DNA from 3 places in the Jeongeupia sacculi genome. Region 3 is predicted to be linked to each of the others. Evidence: predicted binding sites of a transcription regulator. Region 3 holds the regulator's gene; each other region holds the start of a gene.
What was found. Region 3 encodes sigma-54, which starts transcription at its own class of promoters, with help from an activator protein. Its sites were predicted from a motif close to CTGGCACGCTTCATGCTT; they were not measured.
Positions count from the first base shown of each region.

Region 1: JLC71_RS08435 (ammonium transporter) is a predicted target of sigma-54. The motif match lies at 864-881, and genes of this name have one in related genera.
Region 2: flgB (flagellar basal body rod protein FlgB) is a predicted target of sigma-54. The motif match lies at 1,364-1,381, and genes of this name have one in related genera.

Region 1 covers NZ_AP024094.1:1,775,747-1,778,011, forward strand. The annotation lists gene JLC71_RS08430 (porin) at 1-648, shown strand, start outside; gene JLC71_RS08435 (ammonium transporter) at 939-2,141, shown strand.
Region 2 covers NZ_AP024094.1:1,610,468-1,612,732, forward strand. The annotation lists gene JLC71_RS07615 (flagellar hook assembly protein FlgD) at 1-482, opposite strand, end outside; gene flgC (flagellar basal body rod protein FlgC) at 501-914, opposite strand; gene flgB (flagellar basal body rod protein FlgB) at 923-1,327, opposite strand; gene JLC71_RS07630 (DUF2325 domain-containing protein) at 1,483-1,812, opposite strand; gene JLC71_RS07635 (mechanosensitive ion channel family protein) at 1,967-2,265, shown strand, end outside.
Region 3 covers NZ_AP024094.1:3,140,536-3,142,800, reverse strand. The annotation lists gene hpf (ribosome hibernation-promoting factor, HPF/YfiA family) at 1-291, opposite strand, end outside; gene JLC71_RS15170 (RNA polymerase factor sigma-54) at 319-1,743, opposite strand; gene lptB (LPS export ABC transporter ATP-binding protein) at 1,753-2,265, opposite strand, start outside.

The DNA of each region.
Region 1 (2,265 bases), 1.4 Mb from region 3:
AGCGGCTTCACCATCTCCGGCATGTACGCACTGCGCACGCAGGCAAACCAGGTCGACGGCAACGGCAACGAATACTTCGCCGACATCACCGCCGGCTACAGCGGCTACGGCGCGATGCTCAACGTCGGTTACCAGCAGGCCAAACCGCGCCTGAAAGATGGCCACGTCAGCGATGACCAGGACGAATTCGCCTTTATCGCCGGCGGCTACACCTTCGGCGACAGCGGTTTCACCCTGCGCGGCGGCTACAAGTGGTGGCAATGCACGGCGTCGGCCAACGCTGGTGCCGGCGAAGGCGGCGGCTTTGCCGACAACGTCGGCGGTTGCAACTACTTCACCGGCCCGGAACAGCAGCATGCTTGGGTGCAGGGCATCTATGCCTTCGGCAAGAACAGCTTCTCGCTCGGTTATAACTACTTCTTCGGCGCCAAGGACATCAACGGCAGCAAGATCGACGACAGCGACAGCCAGACGCTGCTCGGGCGCTATACCTACACGATGTCGAAGAATACCGCCGGCTACTTCGACGTGCGTTACGGCACCAACGATACCAACGGCAACATCGGTGCCACCTACGGCACATCGTACGGTGCGAAAGCCGGTACCGACTCGTACCGCTTGCTGCTCGGTACCTGGACCGGCTTCTAACCCGGTTTGGTTCTGCCCCGCCAAAAGCCCGCGCAATGCGGGCTTTTTTATTGCTCCAGCTCGGCCGGCGCCACGCCCCAGCATCGCCACAAAGCCCCTTTTGAGTGCAGATCAGGCCAAACCAGGACCGGTGCCGCACCAAATCGGCGCAACCATTCAGCGATACCAGCCAGCCGAAACGAAACAATCCGTTTGAAAACAGCCACCTGATTGCTTCGGCACGCTGCTTGCTTTCGGTGCACCGCACACAAGGCGCACCGATTCAAAGCGCCAACATCAGGGAGCATGCAGTGAACCAATTCCAAACCAGCACCGATGTGCTGTTCATCCTGCTCGGGGCGATCATGATCCTGGCGATGCATGCCGGCTTCGCCTTCCTTGAGCTCGGCACCGTCCGCAAGAAGAATCAGGTCAACGCGCTGGTGAAGATCCTCACCGACTTCGGCGTCTCGGCGATCGCGTATTTCTTCATCGGCTACGGCATCGCCTACGGCACGCACTTCTTCGGCCCGGTGACCGAGATCGCCAAGGACAGCGGCTACGAGCTGGTGCGCTTCTTCTTCCTCCTGACCTTCGCCGCCGCCATTCCGGCCATCGTCTCCGGCGGCATTGCCGAGCGCGCCAAGTTCCACCCGCAATCGGCCGCGACCTTCCTGCTGGTCGGCTTCATCTACCCCTTCTTTGAAGGGATGATGTGGAACAACAACTTCGGCGTGCAGGACTGGTTCAAGACCACCTTTGGTGCGCCGTTCCACGACTTCGCCGGCTCGGTGGTGGTGCATGCCGTCGGCGGCTGGATCGCCCTCGCCGCCGTACTGCTGCTCGGCGCGCGCCGTGGCCGCTACCACAAGGACGGTGGCGTCGCCGCACACCCGCCGTCGAGCATTCCCTTCCTCGCCCTCGGCGCGTGGATCCTCATCGTCGGCTGGTTCGGCTTCAACGTGATGAGCGCGCAGAAAATCGCCGGCATCTCCGGCCTCGTCGCGATGAACTCGCTGATGGCAATGGTCGGCGGCACGCTGACCGCAATGTGGGCCGGCAGGAACGACCCCGGCTTTATCCACAACGGCCCGCTCGCCGGCCTCGTCGCCGTCTGCGCCGGCTCGGACGTGATGCACCCGCTCGGCGCGCTGGTCGTCGGTGGCGTCGCCGGTGCCGGCTTCGTCTGGCTGTTCACCGTGGTGCAGAACCGCTGGAAGATCGACGACGTACTCGGCGTCTGGCCGCTGCACGGCATCTGCGGCGCCTGGGGCGGCATCGCCGCCGGCGTCTTCGGTCTGGAAGCGCTCGGCGGCGCCGGTGGCGTCAGCTTCTGGGCGCAAGTGGTCGGCACGCTGATGGGCGTGGTGATCGCCTTTGCCGGCGGGCTGATCGTTTACGGCGCACTGAAGAAGACCGTCGGCCTGCGTTTATCCGACGAGGAAGAATTCAACGGCGCCGATCTGTCGATCCACAAGATCAGTGCAAGCCCGGAGCGCGAATCGAGCTGGTAAACCCAAGGCCGGCGCCGACAAGTGCCGGCTTTTTCCTCGCTGCGCGCGATGCGACATGAAAACGCGAATCCAGCAGCGCACGCCGGGGCGGGCCTCCATGCCGATCATGCAAACGATAGCCGGG
Region 2 (2,265 bases), 1.5 Mb from region 3:
TCGGCCAGCTTGCCGTCCCATTTCACGTTGACGTAACCGGTTTGCGATGCCGGAATATCCACTTTCTCGATCACGTTACCGGTGGCATCGACGATCGCCAGCTGGGTGCCCCTGTGGCCGACCGGCAGTTCCATCCCCAGATCGATGCCGTCCTTGCCCGGGTAGCTCAGCGTCTTCACCGGGGCCATCACATCCTTGCCGATCACCGATGCCGCCTGCAGCCCTTGCGAGCCGGACATCGCCGCCATCATCGACGCCATCGTCGCATTCAGATTCTGAATGCCGGTGACGGTATTGATCTGCGCCAGCTGCGAGGTGGTCTGGGCATTGTCCATCGGGTTCATCGGATCCTGATTCTGCATCTGCGTAATCAGCAACTTCAGAAAGCTCTGCTGCATATCGGCAGCGGTATCCTTGGCCTTGTCAGCTTTGGCGTTCAAGGCGCTGTAGTCGAAACCGCTGGTGGCATTGACGGCGGACATGGTTCGCTCCCCGGGAAATTAGATTTGGCCCAGCTGCAGGGTGCGCTGCAGCAGGGTCTTGGCGGTATTCATCACATCGGCGCTGGTCTGGTACGAGCGCGATGCGGAAATCATATTGGTCATTTCTTCGACCACATTCACATTGGGCATCGCCACGTAGCCATTGGCATCGGCCAGCGGGTTGGCCGGCTCGTACACCAGCTTCGGCGGCGACGGATCTTCGATCACGCCGGCGACGCGCACGCCCGGCGTCGTGGCGCTGCCGCCGGGCAGCGGCGCCACCTGGAACACCACCTGACGGGCGCGATACGGCTGGCCGTTCGAGCTGGTGGCCGATTCGGCGTTGGCCAGATTGCTGGCAACGGCATTGAGTCGTTGCGACTGCGCCTTCATCGACGACGCGGCAATATCGAAAACCTGAAACAGCGACATGGCGAACCTTATTGGTTGCTAAGGACGGATTTCATCGACGAAATCCGGCTCTGCATGAATGTCAGCGCCGCCTGATAACGCAGGGTGTTGTCGGCGAACTGGCTCATTTCGTTGTCCATCTCGACGGTGTTGCCATCGATCGCGCCCTGCGCCGGCACGCGGTAGCCAAGTTGCGGTGCAAACGGATCAACCGTGGTGCTCGACTGCAGATGGCGCGCATCGGTCTGCTTCATCGCAGGCTGCGCGACGCCGCCCAGTGCCGCCTTGAACGCGGCGCCAAAATCGAAATCGCGCGCCTTGTAGTTCGGCGTATCGGCATTGGCGATATTGGCGGCAAGCACCTGCTGGCGTTCGCTGCGAAGCCTGAGCGCGGTTTCCTGCGGGCGGAAGTAATCGTCGATGCGTCCGAGCATGCGTTTTGCCGGGTGGTCAATCAGAGAACACTTAATAAGCAGGAAGCGTGCCACCCAGCGAAGCGAGCCCAAAGCAAATAAAAACAAGGCCCGGCAACAATGGCCGGGCCTGGTGGCAAGACGATGGCGGCAAGTTTTGCCGCCGTACTGCCGGATCAATGCAATTTGCGCTGCGGGCAGGTATCGCACGGCTGGGTAGCGCAGTGGCCGAGCTTGTCGAGTGTTTGCGAAAGCGAACAGACCGAACGACGGCACGCAACGAAACGGATGTTCTCTTCGTTCGCCATCTCGCGGTAATGGCGCATGACGTTATGACCAAGGAAATCGGTGAAAAGAATGATCAGATCCACCCCCTTGAGGCTGGCTGGCTTGCGTTGATGCGCGGCATGGCGGCCTGACACGTGCTTGTGGATCGTGATGCCGTAACGGGTAAGCAGATCGGGGATGTTGCCGAGCACGTCGGCGCCTACCAGGTAAGCGTTCATGAAGGGTTCTTCCTTGTATGATGATATTTGATCCGGCTTTTGCCGCCGGTGGATCTCATTCAAACATAAATGAGATTCATTATCAATAACAAGCTGTGATGCTTTCGGCTGCCTGCCCGATAAACGGTTCTCACCTCATTTAGCCCCGACTCCCATGCGCCTGCTCGCCCTCCTCTGCCTGCTCTGCCTATCCCTCGTCGCCCATGCCAACGATGCATCGGCACCCGCGGTCAGCAACGATGCCACCTTGATACTGAACAACCGTGTCATCGCCACGTTCCGCAGCAATCTGCTCGGATCGACGCCGCAGCAGCGGCAAGAGGCCGCCGAGAAGCGCATCCGCCGCCTGCTGGGCGACGCCACACCGCTGAAGCTCGAATCACGGACCAATGCCGAAGGCGGCGCGTTGCTGTACGACGGCAACCCGTTGTTCTTCGTCAGCAACGCCGATGT
Region 3 (2,265 bases):
GCCATCGTGATCATTCCGTTTTTCCTTGTGCTTGACGACCTGCCGGTCAAGCTTGTCGGCCAGCGCGTCGATCGCGGCATACATGTCTTCGTCAATTGCCTCCACGTGGATCGCCTTACCCGGCACATGCACGGTTGCCTCAATTTTCTGCTGCAGGCGTTCGACCGACAGGACGACGCCCACTTCGATCACCGCGTCAAAATGGCGTGTGATTCGGTCGAGTTTACTCGTGATGTAATCACGAATCGCCGGAGTCACTTCGAGGTGATGGCCGCTGATATTGAGGTTCATAGGTCTTCTCCTTCAGGTAAATCGCCGTTACAGGCATTTGCGCAGATTGACGGGAGAGATTTGCATCGCCTCCCTGTACTTGGCAACGGTTCGTCGCGCAACCACGACCCCTTGCCCCGCCAACGCATCAGCGATGGCACTATCCGATAAAGGCTTTTGCTTGTCCTCTTGCTGGATCAGCTGGCGAATCTGCGCCTTGATCGCAGTAGCGGAAGCTTCCCCGCCGGCTTCGGTTTCGACATGGCTGCCGAAGAAATACTTGTACTCGAAAATTCCGCGCGGCGTGAGCATGTACTTCTGGGTGGTCACCCGCGAAACGGTGGATTCGTGCAGATCAAGCTCGGAGGCAATATCGCGCAGCACCAAGGGCCGCATCGCGATTTCACCATGTTCAAAGAACGCGCTTTGCTTATCAACGATCGCCTGACCGACGCGCAGGATGGTGTCGAAACGCTGCTGGACACTCTTGACCAGCCATTTGGCTTCCTGCAACTCGCGGGCCATCGAACCGCCATCACTGCGTTGCAGGATATCGGCGTACATCCGATTGACCCTGAGCTTGGGTCTGGCCGCGTCGTTCAAGCGCACTCGCCACTGCCCCTTGAGCTTGCTGACCAGTACATCAGCGACAACATAATGCGACGATTCGTCGCTCCATTGCGCGCCTGGCCGCGGATTCAGGCTGACGATCAGCGCTTGCGCTGCCTTCAGCTCCGTTTCATCGCATTTCAGGCGACGTTTCAACCTAGTGTAGTCCCGTGCCGCGAGCAAATCGAGGCTGTCCCGCACAATCCCCAACGCAAGTTGACGTGCGTCAGAGAGTGGCAAGACCGCCAGTTGCAAAGCCAGCGACTCGGCCATATCTTTCGCGCCGACGCCCAGCGGTTCGAGCTGCTTGAGCCGCGCCAGGGCAATCGCAAGGTCATCGGATTCGAACTCGAACTCGCCGGCAAGTTCCGCCGGCAACAGCGCGAGGATTTCCTCAAGCGGCTGGGTCAGAAAGCCGTCGTCGTCGAGCGCGTCGATCAACCAGGTCAGCGCGGCGCGATCCCGCAACGGAATCGGCAGCAGCCCGGCTTGCGCCAGCAGATGCTCGCGCAGGGTCAGCTCGCGGGCGATGTTGCTGGCGGGGTCGAAATCATCGTCGTCATCACCGCTGCCACGCGCGCCGCCGCCACTGCCTTCCCAGCCCCAGTCGTCGTTGTCGAACGCCGACTCGCTCGCCGGCGCATCGTCGCTGCTGCTGTTCTCGGTCGGCGCTTCGGCACTACCTTCGCCTTCGCTTGAGGCGTGATTGTCTTCGCCGCGCTCAAGCAGCGGGTTTTCGGCCAGGAAGCGCTCGACCTCCTGTTGGAAATCAAGCGTCGACAACTGCAGCAGCTTGATCGACTGCTGCAGCTGCGGCGTCAGATTGAGCTGTTGCGAAAGGCGAAGTTGCAGCGATTGCTTCATGCGCCCGCCTTACATCCGGAAATGTTCACCGAGATAAACCCTGCGTACCTGTTCATCGGCGATGATTTCGCTCGGCAAGCCCGAGGCCATCACCGAGCCTTCGGAGATGATGTACGCACGATCGCAGATCCCCAGCGTTTCGCGCACATTGTGGTCGGTAATCAGGACTCCGATACCGCGTTCCTTGAGGAAGCGAATGATGCGCTGGATGTCCATCACCGCGATCGGGTCGACGCCGGCGAACGGCTCGTCCAGCAGGATGAAGCGCGGGCTCGCCGCCAGTGCACGGGCAATCTCGGCACGACGGCGCTCGCCGCCGGAGAGGCTCATGGCATTGTTTTCACGCAGATGCGAGATATGCAGATCTTCGAGTAGCGCATCAAGCTGCCGGGCGCGTTCGACCCTGTCGGCAACGTGCAGCTCGAGCACCGCCAGAATGTTCTGCTCGACCGTCATCTTGCGGAAAATCGACGCCTCTTGCGGCAGATAGCCGACGCCCATGCGGGCACGTTCGTGCATCGG